Regions from separate parts of the Arthrobacter sp. 05L44 genome, predicted to be linked through region 1. Evidence: predicted binding sites of a transcription regulator. Region 1 holds the regulator's gene; the other holds the start of a gene.

What was found. Region 1 encodes Rex, which represses fermentation and respiration genes when NADH is low (regulators of the CRP and FNR family bind a similar motif). Its sites were predicted from a motif close to CTTGTGAANNNNTTCACAAG; they were not measured.
Region 2: the regulator Rex is predicted to act here: its motif matches at 1,804-1,823, upstream of AC1DHY_RS05570 (glyceraldehyde-3-phosphate dehydrogenase).

The regions. Positions count from the first base shown of each region.
Region 1 covers NZ_JBFTNS010000001.1:781,900-789,261, reverse strand. Annotated here, with positions in the region: gene AC1DHY_RS03650 (30S ribosomal protein bS22) at 1-54, shown strand, start outside; gene AC1DHY_RS03645 (HAD family hydrolase) at 149-967, opposite strand; gene AC1DHY_RS03640 (glutaredoxin family protein) at 1,087-1,365, shown strand; gene AC1DHY_RS03635 (redox-sensing transcriptional repressor Rex) at 1,447-2,142, shown strand; gene AC1DHY_RS03630 (hypothetical protein) at 2,191-3,042, opposite strand; gene AC1DHY_RS03625 (hypothetical protein) at 3,263-3,892, opposite strand; gene AC1DHY_RS03620 (YceI family protein) at 4,127-4,675, opposite strand; gene AC1DHY_RS03615 (histidine phosphatase family protein) at 4,891-5,556, shown strand; gene AC1DHY_RS03610 (TlpA family protein disulfide reductase) at 5,559-6,170, shown strand; gene AC1DHY_RS03605 (cytochrome c biogenesis CcdA family protein) at 6,186-6,941, shown strand; gene resB (cytochrome c biogenesis protein ResB) at 6,941-7,362, shown strand, end outside.
Region 2 covers NZ_JBFTNS010000002.1:65,293-72,654, forward strand. Annotated here, with positions in the region: gene AC1DHY_RS05550 (YaaA family protein) at 1-137, opposite strand, end outside; gene AC1DHY_RS05555 (SPFH domain-containing protein) at 188-1,051, opposite strand; RNA gene rnpB (RNase P RNA component class A) at 1,162-1,553, shown strand; gene AC1DHY_RS05565 (LPXTG cell wall anchor domain-containing protein) at 1,619-1,771, opposite strand; gene AC1DHY_RS05570 (glyceraldehyde-3-phosphate dehydrogenase) at 2,043-3,536, shown strand; gene AC1DHY_RS05575 (hypothetical protein) at 3,602-3,811, shown strand; gene AC1DHY_RS05580 (HNH endonuclease family protein) at 3,950-4,747, shown strand; gene AC1DHY_RS05585 (hypothetical protein) at 4,844-5,131, shown strand; gene AC1DHY_RS05590 (hypothetical protein) at 5,141-5,785, opposite strand; gene AC1DHY_RS05595 (1-phosphofructokinase family hexose kinase) at 5,849-6,640, opposite strand; gene ppk2 (polyphosphate kinase 2) at 6,791-7,362, shown strand, end outside.

The sequences.
Region 1 (7,362 bases):
AAGCACCGCAAGCTGCTTCGCAAGACGCGCCACCAGCGTCGCAACAAGAAGTAGAGATACTTCCCCAGCGTCAATGCCCGTTGCCTTCCGGCGGCGGGCATTTTCCGTTTTCCCGGCAGGTGCGGCTGGCCGGACGCGGCGGTGGCTGTTAGACGGTCGGGCCGCGGAACCTGGAGAAGCCGCGCCAAAGGCCGTAGACGGCTCCGCCGACGGTCGCGGCTTTGAGCCCCAGCGTCGCGGCCCGGCGGCCGGACCGGAAGTCGTAGACCGGCCAGTTGTTTTCGCGGGCGTGGCGGCGCAGCCGGGCGTCCGGGTTGATGGCCACGGGATGCCCCACCATGCTCAGCAGCGGGATGTCGTTGTGCGAATCGCTGTAGGCCCAGCAGCGGGCGAGGTCCAGGCCTTCCGCCTCGGCAATGGCGCGGACCGCCACGGCTTTCGCGGGGCCGTGCAGGATGTCACCCACCAGGCGTCCGGTGTAGGAGCCCTCGTGGATCTCGCCCACGGTGCCGAGGGCGCCCGTGAGGCCGAGCCGGGTGGAGATGACGGTGGCTACCTCCACGGGGGTGGCGGTGACTAGCCAGACGCGGCGGCCCACCCGCAGGTGCTGTTCGGCCAGCGCCTTGGTCCCGGGCCAGATCCGGGACTCGATCATCTCGTCGTAGACTTCCTCGCCGAGGGCCTCGATGTCCTTGACGGTAAAACCGGAGGCCAGGCTCAGCGCGGTGTCACGGACGGCGTGGACATCGTCCAGCTTCTCGCCGCGGAATACGAACATCAGCTGCTTCCAGGCGAACCCGGCGGCCTGCGGGATGGTGAACGCTCCGCGCTGGTGCATCTTCCGGGCCACATGGAACAGGCTGGCGCCCCGCATGAGGGTGTTATCGACGTCGAAGAAGGCAGCTTCGCCGTGCTGCGCGGACGCAACCGGCGGCGTGGCCACAGCGACGATCTTCTCCTCGGGCATGCCACGAGTCTAGTCAATGCACGGGGATCCCTCGCGCAGGACTGCCCGGCGTCCCGCCGGCGGGGGTGGAAACCGCAGCGGCGTCGACGACCGGATCGGGTCCGGGCTACCGTGGAGCCATGACCAAACCCGCCCCCGACGTCGTCCTCATCACCAAGGCCGACTGCCATCTCTGCACCGACGCGCGTGCCGCCGTCGGCAGGGTCACCGCCGCGCTGGGACTTGGCTGGTCCGAGCAATCCATCGACGGCGACGCCGAACTCCGCGACCGCTATGCGGAGGAGATCCCGGTGCTGCTGGTGGACGGCGTCCAGCGCGACTTCTGGCGGATCGACGAAGTCCGGCTGGCGCGCACCCTGCGGCGCGCCCTGGGCCTGCCCGAGTCACCGCCCGCCTAAGCGGGCCCCCGGGCGCGGCTTTGTGGCCCGAACTGCGGGGGCCCTAGAGTGGAGGCACAACGCGACTCAATGGAGCAGATAGTGACTTCGCTGGATTCCTCACCCGATGCCCTGCCCGGCGGAACCGGGACTGCCGCCAAGCAGATCCCGCCCGCGGCCGTGGCCCGGCTGACGATCTATCTGCGCGCCCTCACCACCCTGCTGGCCGACGGCGTGGACCGCGTGTCCTCGGAATCCCTCGCCGAAGCGTCGGGCGTCAGTTCCTCCACTCTCCGCAAGGACCTCTCCTACGTGGGCTCCTACGGGACCAGAGGCGTGGGCTATGAGGTGCAGTACCTGAACAGGCATATCGCGGCAGCCCTGGGGCTGACGCACGACTGGAAAGTCGCGATCGTCGGGGCCGGCAACCTCGGCAAGGCCCTCGCCCGCTACGGCGGATTCGAGTCCCGCGGCTTTGACATCGTGGCGATCTTCGACGCCGACCAGATGGTGGTGGGCAGCGAGGTGGGCTGGTTGCGGGTCAGCGACGCCGCGGACCTTGAGGCCGTGCTGCAGCGCACCGGCGCCAACATGGTGGTCCTGGCGCTGCCTGCGGCCGTGGCGCAGGGTGTCTGTGACCGTGTGGTGGCAGCCGGGGTGCGCAGCATCCTGAGTTTTGCCCCGGTCATGCTGCAGGTGCCGGCCGGGGTCAACCTCCGGAAGGTGGACATGGCCACCGAACTCCAGATCCTCGCCTACCACGCACAAAGGGCGCAGGACCCGGAGGACGCTGACTAGGATCAGCCTGCCCGTCCGGATCCCGCGCCCTTGGCTGCGGGTACTGGCTTAGCGCCCGTAGGGGTTCTGCGCGTAGGGGTTGGTGAACGGCTGCTGCTTCTGGAAGTACGGCGAGACCGTCGGCAAGTACAGGATCACAATGCCGGCCACACCCATCAGGATCACAATGATCTGCAGGATGCCGGAGACGACGCCGAAGGAGAAGGCTCCGCCGAAGAGGCCGAGCAGCGAGATGGCGGCGAATACGATGCCCAGGATGCGGGCCCAGTTCTTGCCCTTGCGGACCGGGAAGGCTACCAGTGCGTACAGGCCCAGGGAGATGAGTCCGCCGATGATGCCGCTGGCCGGGATGATTCCACGCACGGCGTTGATTTCGGAGGGGGAGAGGCTCTTGCCCTGCTGGACGGCAGCTTCCTGCATGGCGGTTTCAAAGTACGCCGCACCGGTGAAGGCAATGACCAGGCTGCTGACGAACGCGAGGACGCCGGCACCGATGATGAGCCAGAAGGCAAGATCCAGCTGCGCGGGCCGGGTCGCGGTGCCGCCGCCCGGGAGCTCCGAGGGATACTGCGCGTAGGGCGACTGGCCGTAAGGGCTCTGGCCGAACTGGCCGGGAGCCTGGCCATAGGCCGACGGCTGCTGCCCGTACTGCGGCGCGTTCTGGCCGTACTGCTGCTGGCCGTACTGCGGAGACTGCTGCCCATACTGCTGCTGGCCGTACTGCGGCGCGTTCTGCCCGTACTGGGGCTGCTGCTGGCCGTACTGCGGGGCCTGCGGTGCGTTCTGCCCGTACTGCGGCGGCTGCTGTCCGTACTGGGGAGGCTGCTGGCCGTACTGCGGAGCCTGCTTGCCCGACTCGGGTCCGTCCGGGCTGGAAGGCTCGACTGGCGGGTTACTCATGGCGGTCCTTTGCATGTGGTTGACGGAATGGGCTACCGGGACCAGCGTTACAACCCTGCCCCCAGCGTGGTTTAAGTACACCGTACCGCGCACACGCGGCCGTTTGGGTCATTCCCAAGAGGTATTCTCGGCGGCACGAGGGGCGCACTGAACGGCGGCACGAGCGGCGGCACGCGGGAGCGGGAGGACGGGGTGGCCAGGTCCCGTTTCCCGGCCGCGACTAGGCCGCGGGACCTGGCCGGAAACGTCCCTTGAAGCCCTCAAACCAGGACTGTGACCGGGGCAGCCACATCAGGGCCGTCGCCACGAGGCTGATGACAAAGCCGGGCCAGCTTCCGCCTCCGGCCATCCCAGAACTCAGCGCGGCGAGCACCAGGCTGACACCGGCCGCGAGGGTCAGGCCGAACCGGGCCCATTCCCAACCTTCCGCCATTTTCATCGCCAGCGTGACCTGCACCGCGGCGAGGGCCACAGAGACCAGCACCAGCAAGAGCAGCAGGATGCCGGATAGCGGTGAGACCACAAACAGGACGAGGGTGCCAAACAGCCCGATCACCCCTGCGAGCAGTCCCAACACGCCGCCGACCACCCACACCCAATACGAGATCTTCAGCTCCGTGGGCATCGCCGGGACGTTGAGTATCGACGAGTAGCCGCCAACGGGGAGTGCCTCCCGGAAGGTCCGTGGCCGGTCCTCGGGCCAACGGAATCGGAACCCGGGTGCCCGTCCGGGGCCGGGGGTGCCGCCCGCTGCGGGGCCGTCGGCCGGGCCGGGCAGGGCGGCGCCCGGCTCCGGCGGTGTTGTGCCGTCGGGCTGGGGTGGCTCGGGGACGTCGCCGGAATTGCTCATGGATTTCACTTTAGACCGCCAGGCTGGGGGTTCCCAGAGGACTCCGGGACTGGCGCGCGGCGTCCCGCAAGCACCCGGTGCGCCCGGCACCGACGCAGCGGAACCACCAGGCTCATGGCGCGGAGTGCCGGGCTTAAACGACGACACCCCGCGCCGCCTTGGAGGCGGTGCGGGGTGTCCAGGAGGCCGCCGGCGGTCAGCCGGTGAGCTCGTCCGCCCTGGAGGGCGTGGGAACTAGGCTGCGGGGGCGATGAAGGCGAGCTCAAGGTTGATGGCAACCTTGTCGCTGACCAGCACGCCACCGGCTTCGAGGACTGCGTTCCAGGTCAGGCCGAAGTCCTTGCGGCTGATGGTGGTTTCCGCGGTCAGACCGGCGCGGGTGTTGCCGAACGGGTCAACGGCCACGCCGTTGAGCTCGGTTTCCAGCGCCACCGGGCGGGTGACACCCTTGATGGTCAGGTCGCCCTGCAGCTCGTAGGCGTCGCCCTTGGCCACGATGGCGTTGGAGACGAAGGAGATCTCCGGGAACTTCTCGACGTCGAAGAAGTCCTCGCCGCGGACGTGGCCGTCGCGGTTGGCGTCGCCGGAGTCGAAGCTCGCGGTCTTGATGGTGGCGTTCACCTTGGAGTCGGCGACGTTCTCGGCGAGGTCCAGGGTTGCGTCGGCGTCCTTGAACTGGCCGCGGACCTTGCTGATGCTGGCGTGGCGGACGGTGAAGCCGATTTCGCTGTGCGAGTTGTCGAGGGTCCAGGTGCCGGTGGTGAGGTTAGCGGGAAGTGCCATGGTGGTTCTCCTTGAGTCGGGTGGGGTGGTGCCTGAGTTCGTCTGATCGTAGGTTGACGCTTCATTTGTTGAAGACTCAACTAACTGCTTCACCCAGTATAAACATGCATTTGCATCTTTTATTCCTCTTCCGGGGAACATTTCGAAAAAACTTTCAGTTCTACTTCTCGTAGAAGATTTCGTCATTGCCCCTGCCCTTTGAGAAACTGGTACACATGCCCCAAGCCACTGTTCATTTGCTCCGCCACGGCGAGGTCCACAACCCCGACGGCGTCCTGTACGGCAGGCTGCCGGAGTTCCACCTCTCCGAGCTGGGCCGGGAGATGGCCCGGACGCTCGCCGAGCACTTCAGCGAACAGGCCGCGCAGGGCGCCAAAATCGTGCATCTGGTCGCGTCTCCGCTGACCCGCGCCCAGGAAACGGCCCAGCCGATCTCGCAGGCGCTTGGCCTCGACATCGTCACTGAAGAGCGGATCATCGAGGCAGAAAACTACTTCCAGGGCCTCCAGGTCTCCAAGGGCGAGATCCTCAAGCCCAAGCACTGGCCGATGCTGCGCAACCCGCTCCGGCCCTCCTGGGGCGAGCCCTACAAGGAGCAGGCCGCCCGGGTGGCTGCCGCGGTGCAGGACGCGCGCCTTCGGGCCATTGAAGTGGGCGGCGACGGCGCCGAGGCCATCCTGGTGAGCCACCAGCTGCCCATCTGGGCCACCCGCCTCAGCGCCGAGGGCAAACCGCTGTGGCACGATCCGCGGAAACGCGAATGCACCCTGACCTCGGTCACGTCCCTGGTGTTCGACGACGCCGGTGAGATCCTGCGCGTCGACTACAGCGAACCTGCTGCCGCCCTGCTGCCCGGTGCCTCCAGCACCCCGGGGGCATAAGCATGGTGGCTAACGATGCCCGCTTGTCCCGCCGGAACGTCCTCACCGCGGGCGGTGCCGCCCTCGCCGTCGTGTTGGGCCTCTCCGGCTGCGCCCAGGAGGATGACCTGGCCAAGCAGGCCATAGCCGGCGACAACAAAAACTATGTGGCCGGCGACGGCTCCGTGACCGAATTCGCCGCCGCCGAACGCAAACGCCCGGTGGACATCAAGGGGACACTGTTCGACGGCACCGAGGTCTCGGCGTCGGCGTTCCAGGGCAAGGTCACGGTGCTGAACTTCTGGTTCGCAGCCTGCGCGCCGTGCCGGGTGGAGGCACCCTCGCTGGAGGCCCTGCACCAGGAGTTCAAGAGCCAGGGCGTGCAGTTCTTCGGGGTCAACCTGCGCGATGAGAAGCCGACGGCGGAAGCCTTCGACAAGACCTTCAACCTGAGCTACCCGAGTTTCAACGACAAGGACGGCGCCGTGCTGCTGTCCGTGTCCGGGCTCGTTCCGCCGGGTGCCGTTCCCACCACGCTGGTCCTGGACAAAAAGGGCCGCGTCGCCTCCCGGGTGCTCGGCGAAATCGAAAAGGGCACCCTGAAGTCCCTCATCGCCGCCGCCGTGGCCGAGTAGCCGGGCATCAACGCCATGAACAGCCCCTTCGCCGAAGCCATCCTGAGCGGTTCGCTTCTGCTCGCCATCCCGGTGGCGCTGCTGGCCGGTTTTGTCTCCTTCCTTTCGCCCTGCGTGCTGCCCCTGGTCCCCGGCTACCTTGGCTACGTAACGGGGCTGACCGGCGTCGACCTGCAGAAGCAGCGTCGGGGCCGGATGCTGGCCGGCATCGGACTCTTCGTCCTCGGCTTCTCGGTGATCTTCGTCCTCCTCGGCGGGGCCTTCGGCCAGCTGGGCACACTGATCACCGGCTCGCAGAACGCCTGGGTGACGCAGGTGCTGGGGCTCGTGGTGATCGTGATGGGCGTGGTGTTCCTGGGCGGCTTCTCCTGGCTGCAGCGCGACGCCAAGATCCACGCGAAGCCGCCCGCCGGTCTCTGGGGCGCGCCGCTCCTGGGCATCACCTTCGGCCTGGGCTGGGCCCCCTGCATCGGACCGACGTATTCGGCCGTCCAGCTGCTGAGCCTCTCCGGCGGGTCCTCCGCTGCCAAGGGCGCACTCCTGGCCTTCGTCTATAGCCTCGGGCTGGGCATCCCGTTCCTGCTGATCGCCCTGGCCGTCCGCCGCGGCATCGGTGTGCTGTCCTTCTTCCGGAAGCACCGGCTCGCCATCCAGCGCAGCGGCGGCGGCATCCTGATTGTGCTGGGCCTGCTGATGGCCAGCGGAGTGTGGGGCGCCTGGGTGTCCGGGCTGCAGTACTGGTTCCAAACCGATGTGACATTGCCGATCTGATGAGCGAGCGAGTGAACGTAGAGAATAAAACCCCGTCCCCCGGCACGCCCGGAACCGGTTCCAGCACCGTGGCGGAGGCCAAGTCGGACGCCGTGCTGCCCACGCTCGGGCCGCTGGGCATGCTCCGCTGGGCGTGGACGCAGCTGACCAGCATGCGCACCGCCCTGTTCCTCCTGCTCCTGCTCGCCGTCGCGGCCGTGCCCGGTTCACTGTTCCCGCAGCGTCCCGCTAACCCCGCCATCGTGACGCAGTACATCAAGGACCACCCGGATTACGGCAAGCTCCTCGATTCGCTGCAGCTCTACGACGTCTATTCGTCGGCATGGTTCTCCGCCATCTACATCCTGCTGTTCATCTCCTTGATCGGTTGCGTGGTGCCCCGCGCGATCGTGCACTACAAGGCCATGCGCTCCCAGCCGCC
Region 2 (7,362 bases), on a different contig from region 1:
GCGCTGACCGTACCGAGCGCTTCGAGGACGCGCGCCCGGTGGGCATTCAGGGCGGGGAAGCTGAGCGAGTCCGGGTCGACGGGGGCGCCTCCGGTTGCGGGGGTCTTACCTTCGGACGGGGGCAGCAGAATCAGCACCGTACGATCCTACCGGCGGGCGGGTGCCGGTCAGGCGACCGTGGGCGCGGTCAGGCTACCTTGGGCGGCGCGGCCGGGATAGGGGTTGGTGCGTGCGCCGGGGCGACGGCGGGGGCCTGGAGCTGTGCGGCAGCCCCGGCCGCCCGGGTCTCCCGGGCCAGGAACGCGGAGAGTTCGCCGATGGTGCTCATCAGCGGGGCAGGGAAGACCACCGTGGAGTTCTTGTCGACGGCGATTTCCACGAGGGACTGTAGATTCCGCAGCTGCAGCGCCAGCGGGTGGGCCATCATCATGTCCGAGGCTTCCCCGAGGGCTGCCGCCGCGATTGCCTCGCCCTCGGCGGCGATGATTTTGGCCCGCTTCTCCCGCTCCGCCTCGGCCTGCCGGGCCATGGCGCGCTTCATACTCTCCGGCAGTTGGATGTCCTTGAGCTCCACGAGCGTCACTTCGACGCCCCACTCCAGCGTCAGGGCGTCCAGGATCTCGCGGATATCGCTGTTGATGTGCTCGGTCTCCGAGAGTGTCTGGTCGAGGCTGTGCCGGCCAACAACCTTCCGCAGCGTGGTCTGCGCGATCTGGTTGATGGCGGCGGCCACGTTCTCGATCGCCACGACCGACTTCACGGCATCGATCACGCGGTAATAGGCGACGGCGGAGATGTCCACGCTGACGTTGTCCTGCGTGATGATGCCCTGGGACTGGATCGGCATGGTCACAATCCGGAGGCTGACCAGCTGGAGGCGGTCGATCACCGGAATGATCAGCCGCAGGCCCGGCATACGGACCCCGATGACCCGGCCCAGCCGGAAAAGCACGCCTTGCTCGTACTGGCGGACAATCCGGATCGACATCCGGGCCGCGGCGACCAGCAGCACCGCGATAAGAAGCCATACGACGATTGCGGTCAGACCCATCCGGATCGCTTCCTTTATCTGACGGGATTGCTGCTTCAATTCTCCCACCGGCGGGGCGAAAAGGCGCCGGTCAGGCCGGCCGCCGGGGGACCCGTAGAATGTACTGCGGATGGGTTGACCAGGCGGCCGCGCGCCTTGCAAGTGGCTCGAGGAACGTCCGGGCTCCGCAGGGCAGGGTGGTGGGTAACGCCCACTCGGGGTAACCCGCAGGCCAGTGCCACAGAGAACAGACCGCCTGTACCGCGCCGTGTCCGCACGGCGGGGGAGCAGGTAAGGGTGAAACGGTGGTGTAAGAGACCACCAGCTTCCCGGGTGACCGGGAAGGCTAGGTAAACCCCACCCGGAGCAAGGCCAGACAGGACACGTTTGAGGGCTGCCCGCCCGAGTGTCCGGGTAGGCTGCTGGAGGGCGTCGGCAACGGCGTCCGTAGATGGATGGCCGCTACTCCCGCGCCGGTAACAGCGCGGGAACACAGAACCCGGCGTATCGGTCAACCCATCCCACCCAACGAAAAAGGGCTGGCACCATCTGGTGCCAGCCCTTCTCGTTTAAGGCGTTAGGAGTGGATTAGGCCTTCGCCTTCCGCTTCACCCAGCCCCACGCCGCCGTGGCGACGAACAGGACCAGGCCGATGATGGCCAGCCAGATCAGGCCCTTAACGACGAAGCCCAGGATCGAGAGGATAAGCCAGATGACAAGTAGTGCAACGATGAGTCCCATCTGGACATCCTATGTCATGCGCCGCGCGGTGGCGTGTGAGTGATTTCACGCTTCCCCCGGCCCGCATGGCCACCGTGCCAGCCTAGAATGGAGACTGAACGTAGATGTTCTGCCACCGGGTCTGCGTTCGCAGCCGGTGGCTTTTTCTTTGCGCTCCATAAAGGTGCGCGGGGTGGACCGAATCCCCGCAGCGCCAAGGGTTCCGGAGATCCACCGGCAGCCGACTTCCGCATACGAGGACGTATGTGGTGGATTTTAGGAAGGTAGTTCTGTGAGCCAGACGTCAGATTCTTGTCTTGATACGTGGATGGGCCGGGAGGCGCTCGCCGAGGCCATGATTCCGGTCATCGGCCGGCTGTACCGCGAGAACAACGTGGTGACCTCCATCCACGGTCGGAGCCTGATCAACAAGTCCACCATGAACATCCTGAAGGCGCACCGCTTCGCCCGCCGGATGAGCAAGGAGGAGCTGCGCCTCGAAGAGACGGCCCCGCTCCTTGACGCCCTCACCCAGCTGGACCTCGGCGCCGCAGCGATCGACATCGCCCGCCTGACCGAGAAGTACCGTGCCGAGGGCGACGGCGTCAGCCTCGACGAATTCCTCCGGGCCGAGCTCGCAGACGTCGTCGGTAAGCGCGGCGGCGATGACCGCACCAGCACCGACGTCGTCCTCTACGGCTTCGGCCGTATCGGCCGGCTCCTGGCCCGCCTCCTGATCGAAAAGGCCGGTGGCGGTCACGGGCTGCGCCTGCGCGCGATCGTGGTGCGCCGCGGCTCGGACAACGACCTCACCAAGCGCGCCAGCCTGCTGCGCCGCGACTCGGTCCACGGTTCCTTCGAAGGCACCATCAAGGTGGACCTCGAGAACGACACCATCACGGCCAACGGCGTCCAGATCCAGGTCATCTACTCGGACAACCCGGCCACCGTGGACTACACCGCCTACGGCATCCACGACGCACTGGTGGTTGACAACACCGGCCGCTGGCGCGACGCGGAGGGCCTGTCGCAGCACCTCCAGAGCAAGGGTGCGGCCCGCGTCCTCCTCACGGCGCCCGGCAAGGGCGAACTGAAGAACATCGTGCACGGCATCAACCACGCCACGATTACCGACTCGGACACGATCGTCTCCGCGGCGTCCTGCACCACCAACGCCATCACCCCGGTGCTGAAGGCCATCAACGACCGCTACGGCGTGGTGCACGGGCACGTGGAAACGGTTCACTCGTTCACCAACGACCAGAACCTGATCGACAACTTCCACAAGGGTGACCGCCGCGGCCGCTCCGCCGCGCTGAACATGGTCATCACCGAAACCGGTGCGGCCAAGGCCGTGGCCAAGGCCCTGCCCGAACTCCTCGGCAAGCTCACCGGCAGCTCCATCCGCGTCCCCACCCCGGATGTGTCGCTGGCCATCCTGAACCTGAGCCTCGAAAACGGCACCACCAAGGATGAGGTCAACGACTACCTCCGGGAGATGTCGCTGCACTCCGAGCTGCGCAAGCAGATCGACTACATCGATTCCCCCGAGGTGGTCTCCACCGACTTCGTCGGCTCCCGCCGCGCAGGCATCGTCGACGGCCTGGCCACCATCTCCAACGAAAAGAACCTCGTGCTGTACGTCTGGTACGACAACGAGTTCGGCTACAGCTGCCAGGTTGTCCGCGTGATGGAGGAAATGGCCGGCGTGAACCCGCCGTCGTTCCCGGCCAAGGATGCCGTGGCCACGCTTGAGGCCGCCGGCCTTCCGGTCGAGGTCGGATAACTCCTTTTGGTGACTTTCCCGGCCGGTCGCTGGAATCGGCCGGGAAAGGGAACCACAATGGAGCCATGGAACAGAACTCGGCTGTGGAGCACGAAACCACCCTGGAACACGCACTCGACATTGCGCGGGGCAACGCCAAGGAAGCCAAGCGCCTCCTTGACGACGCCCGCGCCAAGCGCGAGGCGGGAGAGGTCGACGACGCGCGGGTGCACCAACTCGAAGCTCTGCTGAACGTCGCCGAGGAAGACCTCCGCCGGGTCACCAAGGAGCAGTAAGGGCAGTCGGCCCACCGGCCGCGACCGGCGGGGGCCCGCCCCGCGACTTGTCCCGCACACTGTGGACAACCGGGCCGACGTCGGCGCTCCTGCCTAGGCTGGGCGGGTGCAGCAACCCTACCTACAGGCGGTCCGTCGGTGACCGCCACGTGGCTCGGCTACCGGCTGGCCCGGCGCCGGTCCCGGCAGGCCTGGGCGCTGCTCGCCGCTGCCGTGCTGGCCATCCTTGGAACGCTTGCCTGGTTCTTCACCGCCGGGCAGTTCGACCTCGCCGAGCCGCGGTCCGCCGGACCCACCGAGGCGCCCGTGCTTGCACCGGGCTGGATGAAGGCCGTGGCATCCGTTGCGGCAGTGCCCGCCGGCCGCGCCGCGGACGTACTGGAGTCCCTCCCGGTCAGGGACCGGGCCGCCGCCGACAACTACGACAGGACCGCTTTCGGCCAGGCCTGGCTCGACGTCGACCGCAACGGCTGCGATACCCGCAATGACATCCTGCGCCGCGACCTGGCCGGTGCCCGTTTCACCGATGGATCACGCTGCCGGATCGGGACGGGATCCTTCCTGGAGCCCTACACGGGACGCACGGTGGTATTCCAGCGCGGAGCCGCCTCCAGCAAAGCCGTGCAAATCGACCACGTCGTGGCACTCGGGGACGCATGGCAGAAGGGCGCCCAGCTGCTGAGCCCCGAGCAGCGGCAGCATCTTGCGAACGATCCACTGAACCTGATCGCGGTGGACGGCCAGGCCAATCAGGACAAAAGCGCTTCCGATGCCGCCACCTGGCTGCCGCCAAACAGAGCGTTCCGCTGCCACTACGTAGCCCGGCAAATCTCGGTCAAAGCTGCCTACGCCCTGTGGGTGTCACCGGCCGAAAAGGAGGCGATGAAGCGGGTTCTCGATGGCTGTCCGGCCCAGCAAAGCATTGTCCCGCGCTGACCGGAGTCACCCCTGTTCCGCAGCTCATTGACAGCCGTGCTCCGCGGGTCTACGACTGGGAATGTCAGGTGCGGCCCACGATTCGAGGAGCAGGAAATGGCTTACGGAGTTGTGCACTTTTTCCCCGGGGGGACCAAAGAACAGTACGAGGCCTCCATCGCCGCGGTTCACCCGGGCGAAGGCCAGTTGCCCGAAGGGCAGATCTTCCACGCCGGCGGCGAGTCGGCGGGCGGCTGGACAATCATGGCGGTCCACGATTCAAAAGAAAGCTGGGAGAAATTCCGTGACGGCACCCTGATGCCGGCAATGCAGGCAGGCATCCAGGGCGGATTCGCGGCGCCGCCGGAGGAGACCGTGGTTGACCTGTATAAAGTGCTGCCTTAGCCGGCCGCCTCAGCCAAGCACGGAGAATGCGCACCAGGCGGCAACCAGCAGGACCATCACCAGCATCGGGACGTTCCATCCCGAGATCACGGTGGCGTTTGCGGAAGCCGCTCCGGTGTGACCGGCCCCCGGGTCAACGATACCGGACGCCTGCCGTGCGTCGTGCCAGGCACGTACGATCGCGTCCCGGCTTTCCGGGGCCGGGGACTGGCTCATTCGTTCGTTGGATGGGAGCATCCCTGGGGGACGCTCCTTCCAGTCCCGGGCCTGGTTGAATCCGGCGCCGAAGGCGCTGGGCGGCGTTGGGGCACCCCAGCTGACGTATTTCCTGCCGGCCGCTTTCACGGTCACTGTGTAACGGACCTCGACGTCGTCCACGGCGGCGAAGGGGATGCGGTGCCGGCGGAGGCCGTTGAGCAGTTCAAACGCGCCGGCGTCGATGATCAGGCGGGGCTGCCACTGCGTCAGGTAGACCAGCAATGAGGCTGCCGCCAGCCACGGAGCTGCTGCCGCGGCCGGGCCACTCTTCCCGTCGGCCAGGAGCCAGCCGACGGCGAGCACGCTTCCGGCCCACACGGCCAGCGCGACGTACCGTCCGGACGGCTCTTTGAAGCTGCGCCGCACCGGACCTGACAATGTTCTGGTTTCCCCCATGCGCCCATCATGCCAGCGGTGCGGGGATTTCGGACCTAAGCGCCGACGGCTTGGGCGGCGAGTTCACTTTCCAGCCGCTCGACGTCGTCCCGGCGGCAGAGCTCCGTGGCCCGGGTCATGACGGTCGCGCTTCCGGCGGCAACGGCGGAGCGGAACGCCTCGGCCGGTCCGCGGCCCTGGGCCAGACGAGCCGTCGGACACCAGGGCCATGGCCGCATCCAGTTCGCCCTGTTGGCCCTCCAGCTCCGTCCCGAAGTGCAGCCCGAGCTCCCGCCGGCTGGGTTTGACCAGGAATACGCCTTCGGCCAGTGCCGCGGCCAGGGCCGGTCCGGACGCATCCACCACACAGCGCGCTCCCTGCTCGCGGGCCAGCCTCGATATCTCAGCGTAGAAGGTGTGCGGCACCCCGGGTGGAAGGCTCCCGCTGGCCACGACGTAGCCGCCCGGCTGGATCGAGTCGGCCACCAGTGCCAGGCACAGCCGCCATTCGGGTTCGCTCAACTCCGGCCCCTGCAGGACGAAGCGGAACTGTTTCCCGCTGGAGGTCTCATCGACCGTGAAGTCCTGGCGGGTGCTGCCCAGGACGGGGACCACCAGGGACGGCAGCCGTTCCGCCTCGATCAGCCGCCGGTATGCCTCGCCGGTGGGCCCGCCCGCGGTGTAGACCGCCAGCGGCCGGCCGCCGAGGCGTTGGATCACGCGGGCCACGTTGACCCCGCCGCCCCCGGGGTCGAGGCGGCTGGGCCCGCACCGGAGCTTGTGGCCGCTGGAGACTACGTCGGTGGTGGTGCTGACATCGAGGGCCGGGTTGATCGTGACAGTGAGGATAGGCTGCGCCGGCGTGGAGGCTTCCATGGGCCCAGCATAGGAGCAGTCCGACGGCGTGTCCCCGGGCCGGTATCCCCTTGTGGGCACCCGGTCGCTCCGCAAGACTGGGCGCGACGGGGCCCGGGGCGCGACGGGGCCCGAGAGGGACGGTGACCCGTCACGACCGAGGCGGGATGCATGGCACACACCAAAGGCAGCAACGGCAAGACTGGCAACGGCAAGACCGACGCCGGTAAGGCCGGCCCGGATACCGCGCCCGCGCACCCGGGACGGGCGCCGCGGCGTCCGGCCCGCCTGCCGCTGGAAGTCTACGAAGCCGAACTCGCCCGGCTGCAGGCCGAGCTGGTCGCGCTGCAGGAATGGGTCCGCAGCACCGGGGCGCGGGTGCTGGTGATATTCGAGGGCCGGGATGCCGCCGGTAAGGGCAGCGCCATCAAACGGGTCACCGAGTACCTGAACCCCCGCGTCGCGAGGATCGTCGCGCTCCCGGCACCCACCGAAAGGGAGCGCGGCGAATGGTATTTCCAGCGCTACGTGGAGCACCTCCCGGCCGCGGGGGAAATAGTGCTGATGGACCGGTCCTGGTACAACCGCGCCGGCGTCGAGCGCGTTATGGGGTTTTGCACACCGGCGGAGCACAAACGGTTTATGGCCCAGTGCCCTGTGTTCGAGCGCCTGCTGATCCAGGACGGCATCCTGATGTTCAAGTACTGGTTCTCCATCAGCCACGCCGAACAGGAACGGCGCTT